3 regions of the Roseibium sp. AS2 genome follow, and region 1 is predicted to be linked to each of the others. Evidence: predicted binding sites of a transcription regulator. Region 1 holds the regulator's gene; each other region holds the start of a gene.

Region 1 (5,751 bases):
TCGGCGAAGTGACCGGCAATATCACGGTGCTGCGTCCGCAGGACCACTGTCTGGAAGACGGCCCGCAGACGCGTATCGGCACCTGTGGCACCGAAAGGACCGGGATCGAGGTTTCCATCCAGGACGAGACCGGCGCTATCCTGCCGCCACACCGGACCGGGGAGGTCTGCGTCATCGGCGCGGCTGTCTGTGCCGGTTATCTAGACGACGATGCCGCCAATGCAGCCTCCTTCCGAAACGGCTGGTTCCGCACGGGCGATATCGGCCACATGGACGCGCAGCGGTTTCTGTATCTGACCGGCCGAGCGTCGGACATGTATATTTCCGGCGGCTCCAACGTCTACCCCAAGGAAGTGGAAGAGGTCCTGCTCGCCCATCCGGCGATTTCGGAAGTCGCCATACTCGGTATTCCGGACCCGCAATGGGGCGAAGTCGGCCTGGCGGTATGCGTGACGGCGGATGGCGCCACACCGGATCCCCAGGACCTCACCGCGTTCCTGCAGGACCGTGTCGCCCGATACAAACTGCCCGCCCGCTATCTCTTCATCGCGCAGATGCCGACCAGCGCCTATGGCAAGGTCACGAAGAAACTGGTGCGCGACCATCTGGACGAGAAGGGTCTTCTGTGAGACGGCCCGCCCCGATCAGCCTCGCGGACATCCGGCATCCCGGACCCGCAGCCACGGACCGCAGCCCCGGCATGACCTGCCGCGCGGACCCGATCTCGCTTGAGCTTGACGGCGGCGCGCCCCTGATCGAAGCGCTGGGCAGCTTCGCCGACCAGAAGGGGTGCGGCTCCGCGGTGCTCGACCTCGGTGGACTGGCGCTGGCGCCTTTCGATTATGTCATGCCGGACCGGGCCATCGACGACCGTCACGCCGCCTGGTACAGCGACACGAGAACCTCCGGCGGCGCCGTTCTGGACGAAGCCGTGGCCATCCTCGGCTGGAAGGACGGTCAATGGTTTGCCCATATCCACGCATGCTGGCACGAAGGCGGCACCGGCCATCTCGGCCACTTGCTGCCGCAAACGCTGGCAACGGCCGAGGCCGCGCGGATCACGGGCTACGGCATTAAGGGCGCCAAATTCGAAGCCGCGGAGGATCCGGAGACCGAATTCACCCTGTTTCGGGTCAGACCGGACGACCTGCGGGCCTCGACCAGGCCTCACAACGCCCTCATCACCACCCTCGCGCCGTTCGCTGACCTGCATGACAGTGTGACAGCACTCGCCGCGGCTCTGGCGGAACCGGACTTTGAGGTTTTCGGCCTCGGCAGTCTCGCCGGCGCGGCGTTCCGGGAAACATCCCCGATGACCGGCCTGATATCGGAAATCCTTGTGCGGTCCGGCGCGGGAAAAACCGGCGACACGCCGCTCAGGCTTCCCGTACGTGGCGTCGATCTGGAGGGAGCCCTTCACCAGGGTATCGTGCGCCCCGGAACCGCACCGACACTTGTTACCTGCGAGCTCCTGATCAGGGGCACCGCAGTGCCGGAGTGACCCCTTGGGCGGGCGAACGTGCCGCCACGACCGGCGTGCAGGTTGATCAGGAACAGTAAGAGAACATTTACCCTTGCAGAACACAATGGGAACAGGTACCATGTTCTTGATTTGTACCAGCCTATTTCGCGGCCAGGGGATACCGACATGTTGACGCGCAAGCAGTATGAACTGCTCATGTTCATTCACGAAAGACTGAAGGAAACCGGTGTTCCGCCGTCTTTCGACGAAATGAAGGACGCGCTGGATCTCAGGTCCAAATCCGGCATTCACCGCCTTATTACCGCCCTGGAGGAACGTGGCTTCATCCGGCGCCTGCCCAACAGGGCCCGGGCCATGGAAGTGGTCCGCCTGCCAGACTCGATCGCGCCGGGTCTGGGCGCGCCGCGCGCACGCGGCAGTTTCTCTCCCGAAGTGATCGAAGGCTCGCTTGGCAAACCGGAGTTCACCAAACAGGTGGAAGAACCGGTGTCCGCCGGGACGGAAATCCCGGTCATGGGCCGCATTGCCGCCGGTGTTCCCATCGAGGCCATCCAGACCCACAGCCATTCGATCACCGTGCCGCAGGAATTGCTTGGCAAGGGGGAACACTATGCTCTTGAAGTGCGGGGCGATTCCATGATCGAGGCCGGCATCCTCGACGGCGACACCGTGCTGATCCGCCGGACGGATAATGCGGACAGCGGAGATATCGTCGTCGCGTTGGTGGATGAAGAGGAAGCAACGCTGAAGCGACTGCGCAAGAAGGGAGCCTCCATTGCGCTGGAGGCTGCTAACCCGGCCTATGAAACGCGTATCTTCGGCCCTGGCCGGGTCCGCGTTCAGGGACGGCTGGTCGCTCTCTTCCGCCAATATTGAGCGGCAACGCCAGACAACGCCCGGCAATGCCGCCGGTCAGTCCTTATCGGCACGCGCGGCGCGGCGCAGATATGCGCGCGTCACCGTTCCCTGCCTGTGCCATGGTCTCGGCGGATCCGGAATTGCGTAGATCACTCTGCTGATCACGGGAGCCCGGCCGTTTCGGTTTTGATCGACCGGAAGCGGTGGCGCTGGTGCCTCTGCTTTTCCATTTTCTCTTTCTTTTCCTTGCTGACCGGACATGCTCGCGCGTGGTCCGTCCGCTGACAGCCAGATGGAAACAGCGCCCCTGGAGGTTCTGACTTCCGGGCCAAGAACCAGTCGCGCACGGCAGTCTTCCTGCACGATCTGATCGCTCACGATAATATCCGCATACCGGCAATCGTCATCCGAAGCCTCCAGGGTTTTCGGCAAGGCGATGGCAACAGACCTCTCCTTTGTCCCGGTGCGCTCACCGGCAACCGAATAAGCGTGCACAACACATCCGAGCGGGTCGCACCGCCTTTGCTCCGAATTCATCTTGCGCGATCCAATCGCGTCCGGCGAAACCCCTTCGTACTGGAACCAGAGTTCCGTCAGGAAGGCGGACTTTCGACCGGAAAACCGTAGCAGACCGCCGTCATCACGCGCCGCGACACGACCGCCGGAGGCGGCGATCTGAATGTCCGGCGGACGCGAGTCGACGGCGATGAGGATTCCCGCCGCCAGCGGCAGCGCCGCGCACAGACGTGTGCGCCCGGGCAGCAGCAGCCCGGTGAACAGGGCGCAGAGCAACAGCAGCGCCGCCGCGCCGTCCAGCCTGCCTGTCACCCCGTCACCCGCATCGAGCCCGGCGGTGAATTCAGCGATCTTCAGGAGCACGGATACGCCGAACGACATGACGGCCAGAGGCAGTCCCGCCAGACCGAATGGCATCAGCACGAGGGCAAGCACCCCCATGGGCATGACCAGAAGCGAGAACACCGGCATTCCCAGCATGTTGCCAATCAGCCCGTAAGGGGCGACCCGTCCAAAATGATGCGCGCCGATGATCCCGGTCGCCAGACCGGCCACAAGCGCGGTGATGAACAGCCCCGCGCTCCATTTTGCCAGATGCGACATCAGCAGCTTCAGGCCTTCCGGTCGTGCGGCCCGGGCCGTTAGCTCCCGGTCGCGCCGGCGCCAGAGATCATACACCGCGACCAGGCAGATCACTGCGGCAAAGGACATCTGAAATCCGGGAAAAAACAGGCGTTCGGGCGCAATCAGCAGCAACGCCAGACCCGCGATCGCGACACTGCGCAGAGTAACGCCGCGCCGGCCGACCAGGATACCCAGGAAGACAATCGCAATCATTAGGAACGACCGCTGCGTCGCCACGGCCGCACCCGAGAGCACCAGATAGACCACAGCGGCGGCCAGCGCGGCGAGAGCCGCCCACTTGTGGATCGGCCAGCGAAGGGTCAGTGCCGGGACGCTCGCCAGCAACAGCAGAACAGCGCCATAAGCACCACCGGCAAACAGAGCCATGTGCAATCCGGAAATCGCCAGGATATGCGCCAGCCCCGCGGCGCGCAAAACCGCTTCCTGCTCCTCGGTGATGCCGGAGCGGTCTCCCACAAGCAGCGCGACGATCAGCGCGGTTTCGGGCCTGTCGGACAACAGCGAGCGTATGCGCCCGGCCAGTCCTTCACGCAGTTGCGCGACGCGCGCCGATGCCGCCATCCTGACCGATCCGGGGTCCGTGCCGGTCACGCTTGCAGGACCGTAGTTGAAGCCGGTTGCTCCGATACCGGTGAAATAGGCGTGGAAGGAAAAGTCGTATCCGCCGGGATAGACCGGCCCCATGGGTGGAAACAGCCGTGCCCGCACGCGGATGGTTTCCCCGACCCTGCCTGCGCTTGTCGACGGCACCCGCACCCGGACCTTTTCGGGAAAATCAAGGCCGCTGGACGGGCGCTCGTTGACCGTTGCGACGGCGATCACAAGGCGCGCTCCGGAGGAACCGGCGCGGCGTTCCAGGACCTGGCCGGTCAGGGAAACATTCATCGGTTCGGATATCCGGGGGGCATCGACGGCCGCCGTCCGGAGCGAACCTGCTGTCACTCCGCAGAAAAAAGCCAGCAGCAAAAGCACACGCCACCCCGGTGCGGACCGCCGGGCTGCGACGCAAAGGGCAGCAAGTCCGGCACTTCCCAGGGCCGCAGCCAGAATGATTGGTGACGGTTCCTCCGGAAGCAGCGCATAAATGGCGATGCCGGACGCGAATGCAAAGGCGTTCCACAAGAGCCCCTGCTCGTCGCGGAAACGATCCGGACCGGCTCGCAGGGCGGCAGAGCTCCGGTCTGGCCCGTGGCGGCTGAACTCGTCGCCAGCGGAAGCGGTGGAGCCGGCAGGTTTGGCTTTCGGCCGGAGTATTACCGGTTTGCGCAAGTCGGGGGGCGCCGCCTCGACGCTGCTGTTCCAGCCATTGTCCGGAAGGCCACCGGACGCCACCGCTCCTCCTTCTGTCGGGCTCAAGAAACAGCCGACTTTCTGTTTTGCCGCGTCAAAGCCTGTGCTAAGACCGCGCCACCAAGCAGGCGCGCCCTGCACCGACATTCTGACAGAGACCTTCATAAAGCACCATGGCCCAAGATATCGTCACGCGTTTCGCCCCGTCCCCGACCGGTTTCCTGCATATCGGCGGTGCTCGTACCGCCCTGTTCAACTGGTTGTTCGCCAAACATGCCGGCGGCCGGATGCTGCTGCGTATCGAGGACACGGACCGGGCACGTTCGACGCAGGAAGCCGTTGACGCCTTGATCGACGGGCTCACCTGGCTGGGTCTTGACTGGGACGGAGACCCGATCTCGCAGTTTTCGCGGGTCGACCGGCATCGGGAAGTTGTCGAACAAATGCTTGCCGACGGGACAGCCTATCGCTGTTACTCGACCCCGGAGGAACTCGATGCCATGCGCGAGAAAGCCCGCGCGGAAGGCCGGCCGCCACGCTATGACGGCACCTGGCGGGACCGGGACGCTTCCGAAGCGCCGGCAGGGGCAGCTGCCGTCATCCGCATCAAGGCCCCCCGGGAGGGCGACACCGTGGTCGATGACATGGTTCAGGGTCGCGTCGTGATCCCGAACAAGGATCTCGACGACTTCGTCCTGATGCGTTCGGACGGCACGCCCACCTACATGCATGCGGTGGTGGTCGACGATCACGACATGGGCATCACGCACATCATCCGTGGCGTCGACCATCTCACCAACGCCGCTCGCCAGACGCTGATCTTCAAGGCGCTCGGCTGGGACGTCCCGGCAATGGCACACATTCCGCTCATCCACGGTCCGGACGGCGCCAAACTGTCCAAGCGCCACGGGGCGACCGGTGCTGAAGCCTATCGCGCGATGGGCTACCTGCCACAGGCC
Region 2 (5,751 bases), on a different contig from region 1:
CTGTCAGAACAGGTCGAGGCCGGAACCCTCGATCAGGAACAGGCCGACAAACTGGCGGACCTGTTCGAGGAAGGTGAGCTCGGCGGACCTCCTCCCGGCGGACAGAGACCGCCTCCCGGCGGCGAGACAGAAGACCTGATGAGCGCGATCCTGTCCCAGCTTCAGAGCGGATCGGCCTATGACGGCTCAGGCGAACAGTCCGTCTCCAGCGTCGCGTCCCTGTTGGCTGATTACACAGCCTGACATGCTGCGGAACGCCCCGGCCCCGGCTCAAGTCGGGCCGGCAGGAGACAAGGGTCCCGCCATCCGGTGACAGCAGCACTTCCACTGTCACCCGACTGCCGTTTTCGGGAAGCCGGCCGCCATCTGGCGGCCGATTCTGTTTTATTTCGGGGACTTTTGCTTCGGGGAACGGGCACCCGAAACGACGCCGGTTTCCGGCTCAGTGCCGCTCGACAAAACTGTCGATGACCTTCTTCACGCCCGCCTTTTCGAAATCGATGGTCAGCTTGTTGCCTTCGATCAGTCTGATGGCGCCGTAGCCGAACTTGATGTGGAACACCCGCTCGCCGACAGAATACTCCGACGGCGTGTCGCTGACGGATTTGGCGACCAGTTCGCCCTCGATGGTCAGCGGCCCCTGACGTTTCGTGCGCGCGGATTGCTGACCGCGCCCCCCGCTGTCGGAGAACCCGTCGGAGGCCTGCCGGGCGCGCTGTGCCCGTTTCCAGCCCGGCGTCGAATAGCTGCCCTTCTCGAAAGGATCGTGACTGTCGAAACGGGACGGACCATAGCCACCGCCGGCATACCCGCCATAGTTCGAGGACGGTTCGCCGATCTCGACATGGTCCGGTGGCAATTCATCCAGAAAGCGCGACGGCACGGTCGATTGCCAAAGGCCGTGAATGCGCCGGTTGGAGGCAAAATAGAGTTTCGCCCGTTTTTTCGCGCGCGTGATGCCGACATAGGCCAGCCGGCGCTCTTCTTCCAGCCCGGCGCGCCCGCTTTCGTCCAGCGCGCGCTGATGCGGAAACAGCCCCTCTTCCCATCCGGGCAGAAACACCGTGTCGAACTCAAGACCCTTGGCGGAATGCAGCGTCATGATGGAAACCGCATCGGACGCATCGGCACTGTCCCGGTCCATCACGAGGGAAATGTGTTCCAGGAACCCCGCCAGGGACTCGAACTCCTCCATGGAGCGGATCAGCTCCTTGAGGTTGTCCAGCCGCCCGGGAGCCTCCGCAGACCGGTCCTGCCGCCACATCTGGGTATAGCCGCTTTCATCGAGAATGATTTCGGCAAGCTCGGTATGCCTGATCTGATCGAGCTGACGCCGCCAGCGCTCGAAGTTGTCGAGCACGGTCTTCAGGGCATTGCGCGGCTTGGGCTTCAGCTCTTCCGTATCGATCAATTGACTGGCGGCCTGCATCAGCGGAATACGCTCGGCACGGGCGAGGCCATGCACCAGTTTCAGCGTCGCGTCGCCGAGGCCGCGCTTCGGCGTGTTGACGATCCTCTCGAACGCCAGATCGTCCGCCGGCTGCGCAACACAGCGGAGATAGGCCATGGCGTCCCGGATTTCCATGCGCTCATAGAAACGCGGCCCACCGATGACCCTGTAGTTCAGCCCGAGTGTGACGAAACGGTCCTCGAACTCGCGCATCTGGAACGAGGCCCGCACCAGCACCGCCATTTCGTTCAATGCATGCCCTTTTGCCTGCAGGGCCTCGATTTCGTCGCCGATGCTGCGCGCCTCTTCCTCGGAATCCCAGACCGAGGCAACGGCCACCAGGTCGTGGTCAGGTTCGTCGAAATCGGTGAACAGCGTCTTGCCGAGACGGCCTTCGTTGAAGGAGATCAGATGAGATGCGGTTGCCAGAATATGGCTGGTCGAGCGGTAATTGCGTTCCAGACGGATCACTTCCGCGCCCTTGAAGTCGTGCTCGAAGCGCAGGATGTTGTCGACCTCGGCCCCGCGCCAACCGTAGATCGACTGATCGTCATCGCCGACGCAGCAGACATTCGGGTTGCCCTGGGCCAACAGGCGCAGCCACAGATACTGGGCAATGTTGGTGTCCTGGTATTCGTCGACCAGCATGTAGCGGAAGCGCCGCTGATACTCCGCAAGGACGTCCGGACGGCTCTTGAACAGGGTGATCACGTGCAGAAGCAGATCCCCGAAATCGGCCGCGTTCAAGATCGAAAGACGTTCCTGGTATTGCTCGTAAAGCTTGCGGCCCTTGCCGTTGGCGAACGCGCGCGCCTCTCCCTCGGGCACTTGATCCGGGGTCAGGGCACGGTTCTTCCAGCCGTCGAGCATCCCGGCGAAGGCCTTGGCGGTCCAGCGCTTGTCGTCCAGCCCCTCGGCCTGGATGATCTGCTTGATCAGGCGGATCTGGTCGTCCGTGTCGAGAATGGAGAAACTGGATTGCAGGCCCACCAGTTCGGCATGCTTGCGCAGGATCTTCACACAGATGGAATGGAAGGTGCCGAGCCAGGCCATGCCCTCGACATTGCCGCCGACAAAGCCCGCGATGCGTTCCTTCATCTCCCGCGCGGCCTTGTTGGTGAAGGTGACGGCAAGGATCTCGAAAGGGCGCGCCAGACCTGACGCCAGAATATGCGCAATCCGGGTGGTCAGAACGCGGGTCTTGCCCGTTCCCGCGCCGGCCAGCACAAGCAGCGGACCCTCCGTTGTTTCCACGGCAAGCCGCTGCTCCGGGTTCAGTCCGGTCAGATAATCAGGCGCCCGCCGGGCTGCCATCGCCCGGGCGGCGATCCCCCCTTGCGGGCGCACAGGTGCGGGAGCCGGCTCCGCCCTGGTTCCGACGGGCTGAAAAGGATCGTCAAATGGATCGTCATACCCGTCCGGGTCTGCCATGGTTTACTGGTCCGGTTGCCAAGAGGTCTTTGCGAGAACATTATAGCAACAAAGCGGCGCTGGCGAGGCGCAGATCAGGGAATTGATGGGGACAAGACGTGGTGGCCGTACCGGAAACCTGAAGCCATTGACCGGCGATACTTGCTCGCCGCACAGATCGGCAAGAAAAGTCTTTGGGGGACTGAACTGGGTGCCGTCGTTTGAGCAGGTTTCGGAAAGGCCGTGACGCCGCTTGTCCCTCCCGGTCGAGTTCCGCCTTGTCGAGGCGGGTGTCAACGGGCGGCCAGTCCAGGACCAACACATTCAGCACCGCCTTTGATGCATACCGTAATTTATGCGGCCACGGCAAAGGCCGGCGTCCTGATGACGCCGGCCTCTGGTTTGTCTGCAATGCTATGGCAGGCACGGCCTGGTTCAGGCCACCTGTTCGCGCACCTCTCCAAGGAACTGATTGACGGCCTGGGAAAGATCCGCAGCCACCAGGCCCAGTTGTTCGGCGGACTGGCTCATCACTTGCGACTGGTCCCGGGTCTGATCGATCGAACTGGACACTTCGGCAACATTCGAGGCCGCCGAGGTGGCACCGTCCGACGCGAAGGTGATGCTCTGGGTGATCTCGCTCGTTGCCGCGCTCTGCTCGTCGACGGACGTCGAAATGGTTTCCGACACCGACTGGACTTCCTGGATCCGCTCGACAATCGACCGGATGGCAGCAACCGACTTCTGTGTCGAATTCTGAACCCCGGTGATCTGGCTCGCGATCTCGTCGGTTGCCTTCGCCGTCTGCGTGGACAGTTCCTTGACTTCCGCGGCAACCACCGCGAAGCCCTTGCCGGCTTCACCCGCACGCGCGGCCTCGATCGTCGCGTTCAGGGCCAGGAGGTTGGTCTGTTCCGCGATTGCCCGGATGATTTCGACAACTTCGCCGATCTTGTCCGCAGTTTCCGCGAGAAGCGAAATATCCCGGTCCGCCGAGATTGCGGTTTCGGACGCATCTGCAGAGATTTCCGTGGCTGAGTTCGCCTGCCGCGAAATTTCGCCGATGGAGGCGGACAGCTCGGCGGCGGCTGACGCAACGGTCTGAACGTTTGCGGTCGCCTGACCGGTGGCCGCGTCGGCAGCCTTGGCGCTTTCGTCGGCATGCATGGCGATCTTGATCATCTCGCCGACACTGGACCTCATGCCTTCGGTCTCCGTGGAAAGCTGTTCCTGGATCGTCGACACCGAAGTCTCGAAATGGTGAATGGCGTTTTCCAACTGCTCGGCGCGCTTCTGGCGCGCTTCCCGCCTTGCCGCTGTCTCTTCCTCCATCTCGCGCTGATGGCGCAGATTGTCTCGGAAAACAGCAGACGCACGGGCGATATCGCCAATTTCGTCAGGCCTGTCCGTGTCCATGATCACGACATCCAGATCGCCGTCGACAAGGCTGGTGACACTGTCCCGCTGCCGGACCAGGGTATTTGTGATCGAACGGACCTGCCAGATAACCAGGGCAAGCGTGGCAACAACAAAGACAACTGCAAGGACCGAAAGCCAGAAAACCTGCTGTGAAAGCCTGGCGACATCCGCATCGGCGGCCGCTTCCGCCCTGTGAATGAGTTCATCGGAGAACTTCTTCATGAGGTTCAGCCGTTTGGTTGCCATGGCAAACCATACCGCCCCCTCAAGACCTTCGGCATCCTGCGTCTGAGGCAGAGTGTGGATCAGATCGCGCCAGGCCAGTGCCTGATCGAGATCGGCTCCCGTAACCATCTTCTTCCAGAGTTCTTTCTGTTCGGGAATGGCAACCGATTTGAACTCCTTCAAAAAGGCACTTTCCCCGCCGTAGTTGGTGATGACCGATCTGTAGATCGTTGAATCGATCTTGCCGGTGGCGTTGAACTCGTTCAGCAGGGCCGCACCCGTCGCCCGTTCCAGCCCGCCGGACTCCATCGCTTCGACAATCGTCAGGTAAGGCAGAAGTTCAGCGGTTATTTCTTTGGAAGGGCTCACCTCCGTTGTAATCCCCACGACATGGATCAGCTCTTCCACTTCGTGCGAATAATGCTTGAGAACATCCTTCACCTGAAGTTTCTTCCCATCCACTTCCTTGCGAACTGTCGTGATCTTGTGCACTTCCTCGGCGACATGATGCAGATCCTTCATGAGGTCGTCGTCGCTGAGTTCCAGTGATGCCAGATGGTCGTCGAATATCTTGAGCGCGGCATCCGTGCTGGAGCGTTGCGCTTTCAGCTTGCCACCGAGGCCGGTGTCGTAGTCGCTCTTGATCAAGCTGACAGTCATGCCGCGTTCTTTTTGCAGCTCGTGCACCAGATTGCCGGAATCTTCGGCAATTCTCGTCATCGGCCGCATAAACGAATGATGCGACAGCTCGACAGCTTTTTCATAGACACTGAACGCTGCGAAACCCATTAGGGCAATCATCGGTACACACGCAAGAACCGTGACTTGTAGCCTGATACGTTTCATGGACATCGCCCTCCGGGAATAAATAACTCTCCCGAAACTGTACGGAACCCATTACTCAATCTTTAAATCACCGTGTGAAATAATTAAAAATCGAATTTTTTGGGGCGCACATCAAGTTAAATCAATGCACGATTGAAGATATACGCAATAAAAACATTGTAGTTTTTACTAGTTTCAATTTACTGAGATTATCGTGACGCCAAACGTTCAAAATATCGACCTGCTTCCGGGACAAAATACAGGCTCAACAGCAAGCGGCAGCCTCATGCGCCGACCAGATCGAACCAGTCATCCTCGGAAATCACGTCGACCTCCAGCTCCGCGGCCTTTTTCAGCTTTGAGCCCGCGCCGGGCCCTGCCACGACGAGATCGGTTTTCTTCGACACGGAGCCGGACACCTT
Region 3 (5,751 bases), on a different contig from region 1:
CCGCGCGCCGCATCGGATTGCCATGGCCGTAGCGCACGCCGTGGCGTTCGTCGACAAAATCCAGATGGGCGTCGATCTGCACGACGTGGACCGGTTCCTCGCCGTCAAACGCGTTGATGCAGGGGATGTTGACCGAATGGTCGCCGCCCAGCACCACCGGCAGGGCGCCGGCTGCCAGAATCTTGCGCACGCCGAACTCGATGCGGCGGTGGCTTTCGACCGTATCGGTGTGCACGATGTCGGCATCGCCCAGATCGACGATCCGGGTCGTTTCCGCCGGCAGATAGGTGATGTCGTCCTCGAAATCATAGGCCCCGGCGTGGCCGAAGGAAAACAGCGTCGAGGCTTCCCGGATTGCCCGGGGTCCCATCCGGGCACCGGAGCGCCACTGGGTGCCGAGATCGAACGGCGCGCCGAGCACGGCGACATCCGCGTCGATCGCGTCCCAGTCCGGCTGATACGGGTACTTGCCGAAAGTGCAGATGCCGACAAACGGCAGATCGAGCCGCCCGCCTTCATATCCGTGTGAGGCCATTCAAGATGCTCCTGCCGATGCTGTTCACGCGAATAGAGCATCTCGCGGCACGGCTGAAAAGAGGCCGTCCGCCGGGATCATTGTGAGGAATGGCTCGGGACCTGTCTTTCCATCCGCGTGGCCGATGCGAAACCGAACAGGGGTTTCAGGAGGCCGGTCTTTTGCGTGTCGACCGCTTTGAAACCGGAACGTTCGTACAGAGTTCTTGCGCGCGGGTTGGTATCGATGACATCCAGCCGGACACGGGACAGGTCACGGGTCCGGGCTTCTTCGCAGATGGCCTCCAGAAGGGCGCTGCCGATACCTTTGCCGCGCGCGGACCCGGCAACGAAAATGCCGTCCATGAGCAGGCAGCCCGGCTCGACGGCGCGGTCGAGCAGGTCCAGCAGCACTCCGCGCCAGAGCCCGCCGAAGGGACCATAGATCGACGCCATGTCCGGGAGGCCGCCGCCGATCAGGGCGCCGTCCCGGGTCTTGTAGCCGGCGAGGCCCAGAAGGGTGCCGTCACCGTCGGTGGCGCTGACCGCAAAACGCGGGTCGAGGAGACGCGCGATCAGGCGCAACGCCTTGTCTTCCGGCGCCAGGATCCTGCCGAGCTTGCCGGAAAAGGCGGCCCAGAAAAGACGCGCGGCCACGGGCCGCTGGGCCTCGGGGAACCCGGCCGCAACGCGGATGTCGGCTTGCATGGGCAGCCTCTATCGAACAATCACCGCGGTTCCGGTGGCGCTGACCATCAGCATGGACCCGTTCTGGCCGACGGTCTCGTAGTCGAGATCGACGCCGATCACGGCGTTGGCGCCCATGGCCCGGGCCTGCTGGCACATTTCGTCGACGGCTATCTTGCGTGCCTTGGCCAGTTCTTCCTCATAAGCGCCGGAGCGGCCGCCGACAATGTCGCGAATGCCGGCGAACAGATCCTTGAAGAGGTTCGCCCCGAGGATCGCCTCGCCGGTCACCAGACCCTTGTAGTCCAGATCCTTGCCCTGAATGGTGTTCGTGGTGGTGACAAGCATGCCGTTCTCCCTGATTGCAGCGCAGATCACGGAGATGGGAAGCGGGCGGGCCCAATGCAAGCAACCCCGGGCGTTGGCGTGCATGCCGGGCCCGCGGTGGAGCCGGGTCAGAGCACCTGCATCAGGATTGTTGTCAGGGTCAAAAGGGTCGCCGTCGCGACCGCCAGCGTGAACAGCGTCAGCTCAACCGGGCCGGCCTCACCGCCGCGTTGCAGGCGCCGGGGAAACCCGTCCGGGTTCGAGAACGACTTTTCCGGCTCGTCCGGCCTGTCTGTCAGTTTCATCTCGTTGGCCAACCACAGGGTTCCGCTGTGTCGTTTCAGCAGCCCGTCTGCCCCGGGTTCGGGAGGACAGGCGTCACGGGCGCGGCAGTTCCGCGGCTCCGACGGGCGCACCGGAGCTTCACGTTGCGGCATTCTTGCACGCATATCCTAACAAGACGCTTATCGGTGCCCGGTTGGTGGCGCCGACAATGCGGGGTGTGGTCATTTCCATATGGTGCGGAGTCGATCGGGTTGACCTCGGGAGGAGCAAACCGTTTCAAACCAGTGCGACCTCTTTTGCAGGTCCGGACCCTAACTCAGACCTGCGGCCTTCCTGAGTGCGGCGTTGATACGGTCCTGCCAGCCGGGGCCGTCGTCCTGGAAATGTTCCAGAACATCCCGGTCGAGGCGCACGGACACTGTCTCCTTGCCCACGGGCATCGCCGTTCTGACCGGTCTGGGCGTTTCTTCGACCGGCTTTGTCGTCGCCGATTTGAACAGGGCTTCGGCCTGTTCGATGGCGGTGGTATGTCGGCGGGGCGGACGAGCCATGATCTGTTTCCAATGCGTGAGAATGTATCGCCCAGCATAGCTCGAAACCTCGGGCGTACGGAGATTAAAATGATGTTGTCAGGCCAGCCTTGCCGTGCGGACCGTAAAGCCGAAGGCCTGATCCATCACGCCGCCCGGCGGGACCGGTCCTCGCCGCGGTAGCTCAGGGCTTCGGCAAGGTGGATTCGGCCGACCTGGTCGACAGTGTCGAGATCGGCCAGGGTGCGCGCCAGCTTCAGGACACGGTGGTAGCCGCGGGCGCTGAGCGCCATGCGTTCGGCGACATCGCGCAGGAACGCCAGGCCCTTGGCGTCGGGCCGGGCCAGGGTCTCGACGGCGGATGCGGGTGCCTGGGCATTTGTCCGGCAGGCGATGCCGAGCTCAAGGAAACGCTCCAGCTGGATTTTCCTCGCGTCCGCCACGCGGGCGGCAACGGTGGCGGAGCTTTCGCTTGCGGCCGTGCCGATCAGATCGGCGGCGGTCACCGCCGGAACCTCGATCCTGACGTCGATCCTGTCGAGCAGCGGGCCGGAAATCCGGGCCTGATAATCGGTCACGCAGCGTTCGCCGCGGCGGCACTGGTGGCCCGGCTCGCCCGCATGGCCGCAACGGCACGGGTTCATGGCGGCCACCATCTGGATGCGCGCCGGATAGGTGACCCGGTGGTTGGCGCGGGCAATCACCGCCTCGCCGGATTCCAGCGGCTGGCGCAGACTGTCGAGCACCTGGGGTGTGAATTCGGGCAGTTCGTCCAGAAACAGGACGCCGTTGTGGGCGAGCGAGACTTCCCCGGGCCGGGCCTTCAGGCCGCCACCGACCAGCGCCGCCATGGAGGCGGAATGATGCGGTGCCCGGAACGGCCGCCGGTCGGTCAGCTTGCCTTCGGCCAGTTCTCCCGCCAGCGAGGCGATCATCGAGACTTCCAGAAGCTCGCGCGGGGTCAGTGGCGGCAGGATCGACGGCAGCCGGCTGGCCAGCATGGACTTGCCCGATCCGGGCGGGCCGGTCATCAGCAGATTGTGGCCCCCGGCGGCGGCAATTTCGAGCGCCCTGCGGGCTGTTTCCTGGCCCTTGACCTCGGCGAGATCCGGCAGCGGCCCGGCATTGCCGTGCAATTTCGCGACGGGACGGCTGAGCACCTGCGTGCCCTTGAAGTGATTGGCAAGCTGAATGAGGGAACGAGGTGCCAGAATGTCCATGTCCCTGTCGGCCCAGGCGGCTTCGCTGCCGCTGGCCGCGGGGCAGATCAGGCCCTTGCCGAGGGCGGACGCCCCCATGGCCGCCGGCAGCACACCTGCGACAGGAGCCAGGGTGCCGTCCAGGCCGAGTTCCCCCAGAACGGCGTAGCCGTGGAGAAATTCGGCAGGTATCGCGCCGATGGCGGCCATGACCCCGAGCGCGATCGGCAGATCGTAATGGGAGCCTTCCTTGGGCAGGTCCGCGGGCGCGAGGTTGACCGTGACGCGCTTGGCCGGCAGGGCCAGACCCGACGCGGACAGCGCTGCGCGCACACGCTCCCGGCTTTCGCCGACCGCCTTGTCCGGCAGGCCGACCACATTGAAGGCGACCATGCCCGGGCCGACATGCACCTGCACGTCCACCGGCACGGCCTCAATGCCCTGAAAGGCGACTGTGGTGACCTTGCTGACCATGTCCGCGCTCTTCGATCTATCTACCTGAAAGGGTGTCGAAGACAAGCACACAACGGCAGGATGTTCAAGAACAAATATGGAACAAAAAGGCCGAGCCTGACGTCGGGCGAAACCGGAGACGCAGCGGAAGCCGCTATGGCGTCAACCGGATATCCGGCAGGGCAGTGGAGAATGTCAGCAGGTCCGATCAGGAGCGGATCAGGACGCCAGGGTGCGGCGCCAGTTGCCGGTGGGACCGCCTGTGCGGGACAGGACGTCGCTCAGATATTCGGGAATACAGAACCTGTCGCTCGTTTCCAACCGGTTGACCTCGAGCCATTTCGAGACCAGCTCGATCATCTTGTCCGGGTCTTTTTCATACATGGCCCGGCACAATTCCATGTCGAGGCTGGCACCGGTCTTGGTTGACGTGGCGATAATCATGGATCCAATCACACGTATACTGACAATCATAGCGTGTCATGATCTTGCATGCACTTAATGAGAATTGCCAGCAATTAGCGGTTATGCGAAATCGGATGACCATAACCGGCTGTTATGGCAACCGCGCTGCCGCCGCGTCTGAAATTCTGACTGCCGCCAACCCGCAGCACATGAGCCCGGCGGCGAAAAACAGCATGGAATGTCCGGTCACCGGGATCAGGAAACCGCTCAGGACCGGCCCGACCCCCTGGCCCAGGGAGAGCAGAAAGAAGGTGAAGCCGAAGCCGACGGAGGGCGCCGCGCGGAAAATCCGCATGCTCCACATGCCGAGCAGGGCGGTCATCACGATGAAACCCGCACCGAAACAGGCGGCGGACAGGTAGATGCCAATCCTGGTTTCGACCAGCAGCGGGAGTGTGCCGACAGATGCACCGACCAGGATCGCGAGCAGGCGATAGGTGCCGCCGAGGCCCCAGCGGTTGACCAGACCGCCCGCGAAGCAGCCGGTGACGCCCGCGATGCCCAGGACGATCCAGAAAAGGACCGCGTCGCGGGGATTGCCCGTCAGCATGGTCAGCAGTTCCACCGCATAGGTCCAGTAGACCGCGGTGACGACACCGAACAGAAACGCCGACACGAAGAGTGTCCGGGCGGTCCTGTCCATCAGGATCCGGAGCGGCACCGCCCGCGGGCCGGTTTCGGAATGCACGTTGCGACGCGGCAGCGCGAGCGCGTTCCAGAAGGTGATCGCAAGCGCCAGGGCGGCAAAGACCAGCCAGGCCAGGCGCCAGTCTCCACCGGCATAAAGGGCCAGCGGACCGGCAAAGGCGACCCCGAATCCGGTGCCTGAATTGATCCAGGCATAGACGACATTCTGCCGGCTCGCCTCCGTGTGCCGGACGATGACATCGGAAAACGGAGGATAGGCGAGGCCCGGACTGGTGCCGGCCACAAACACGCCGGCGGCGAGGACGGCCGGTGTCGGCGACCAGGCGATCAGGCCCATGCCGACGGTCGCCGCAATTCCGCCGAGCAGGATCGGCAGCCGTGGTTCGAACACGGTCGACAGCCAGGAACCGGTGAAGGTCGCCGCGAGATAACCCATGTAGGACAGGCCGGCAATCAAGCCGATCAGTTCGGACGACAGCCCGAATTCCTGACGGATATCGGGCAGAAACAGGCCGAAACAGTAGCGTGCCAGACCATAGGTGACCGCGACGATGGCCAGTCCCGCAGCGGTCAGGCCACGGGTCTGATTCCGGTTCATCTCATACCCGGCGGGAGAGCTGGAAGTGAAGTGTTTGGTCATCCGT

The links. Region 1 encodes LexA, which represses DNA repair genes until DNA is damaged. Its sites were predicted from a motif close to TGTTCNNNNTGTGTTCNG; they were not measured.
Positions count from the first base shown of each region.
Region 2: the regulator LexA is predicted to act here: its motif matches at 2,915-2,932, upstream of WNZ15_RS05305 (UvrD-helicase domain-containing protein).
Region 3: the regulator LexA is predicted to act here: its motif matches at 4,082-4,099, upstream of WNZ15_RS12380 (YifB family Mg chelatase-like AAA ATPase).

Region 1 covers NZ_JBBMQN010000008.1:50,066-55,816, reverse strand. Annotated here, with positions in the region: gene WNZ15_RS21320 (acyl-CoA synthetase) at 1-629, shown strand, start outside; gene WNZ15_RS21315 (hypothetical protein) at 626-1,501, shown strand; gene lexA (transcriptional repressor LexA) at 1,649-2,359, shown strand; gene WNZ15_RS21305 (ComEC/Rec2 family competence protein) at 2,396-4,834, opposite strand; gene gltX (glutamate--tRNA ligase) at 4,966-5,751, shown strand, end outside.
Region 2 covers NZ_JBBMQN010000002.1:62,542-68,292, reverse strand. Annotated here, with positions in the region: gene WNZ15_RS05310 (hypothetical protein) at 1-243, shown strand, start outside; gene WNZ15_RS05305 (UvrD-helicase domain-containing protein) at 443-2,881, opposite strand; gene WNZ15_RS05300 (nitrate- and nitrite sensing domain-containing protein) at 3,296-5,293, opposite strand; gene ligA (NAD-dependent DNA ligase LigA) at 5,614-5,751, opposite strand, start outside.
Region 3 covers NZ_JBBMQN010000004.1:93,125-98,875, reverse strand. Annotated here, with positions in the region: gene WNZ15_RS12405 (agmatinase) at 1-535, opposite strand, end outside; gene WNZ15_RS12400 (GNAT family N-acetyltransferase) at 613-1,221, opposite strand; gene WNZ15_RS12395 (heavy metal-binding domain-containing protein) at 1,231-1,548, opposite strand; gene WNZ15_RS12390 (hypothetical protein) at 1,656-1,964, opposite strand; gene WNZ15_RS12385 (BrnA antitoxin family protein) at 2,124-2,363, opposite strand; gene WNZ15_RS12380 (YifB family Mg chelatase-like AAA ATPase) at 2,489-4,015, opposite strand; gene WNZ15_RS12375 (hypothetical protein) at 4,214-4,438, opposite strand; gene WNZ15_RS12370 (MFS transporter) at 4,551-5,705, opposite strand; gene WNZ15_RS12365 (hypothetical protein) at 5,707-5,751, opposite strand, start outside.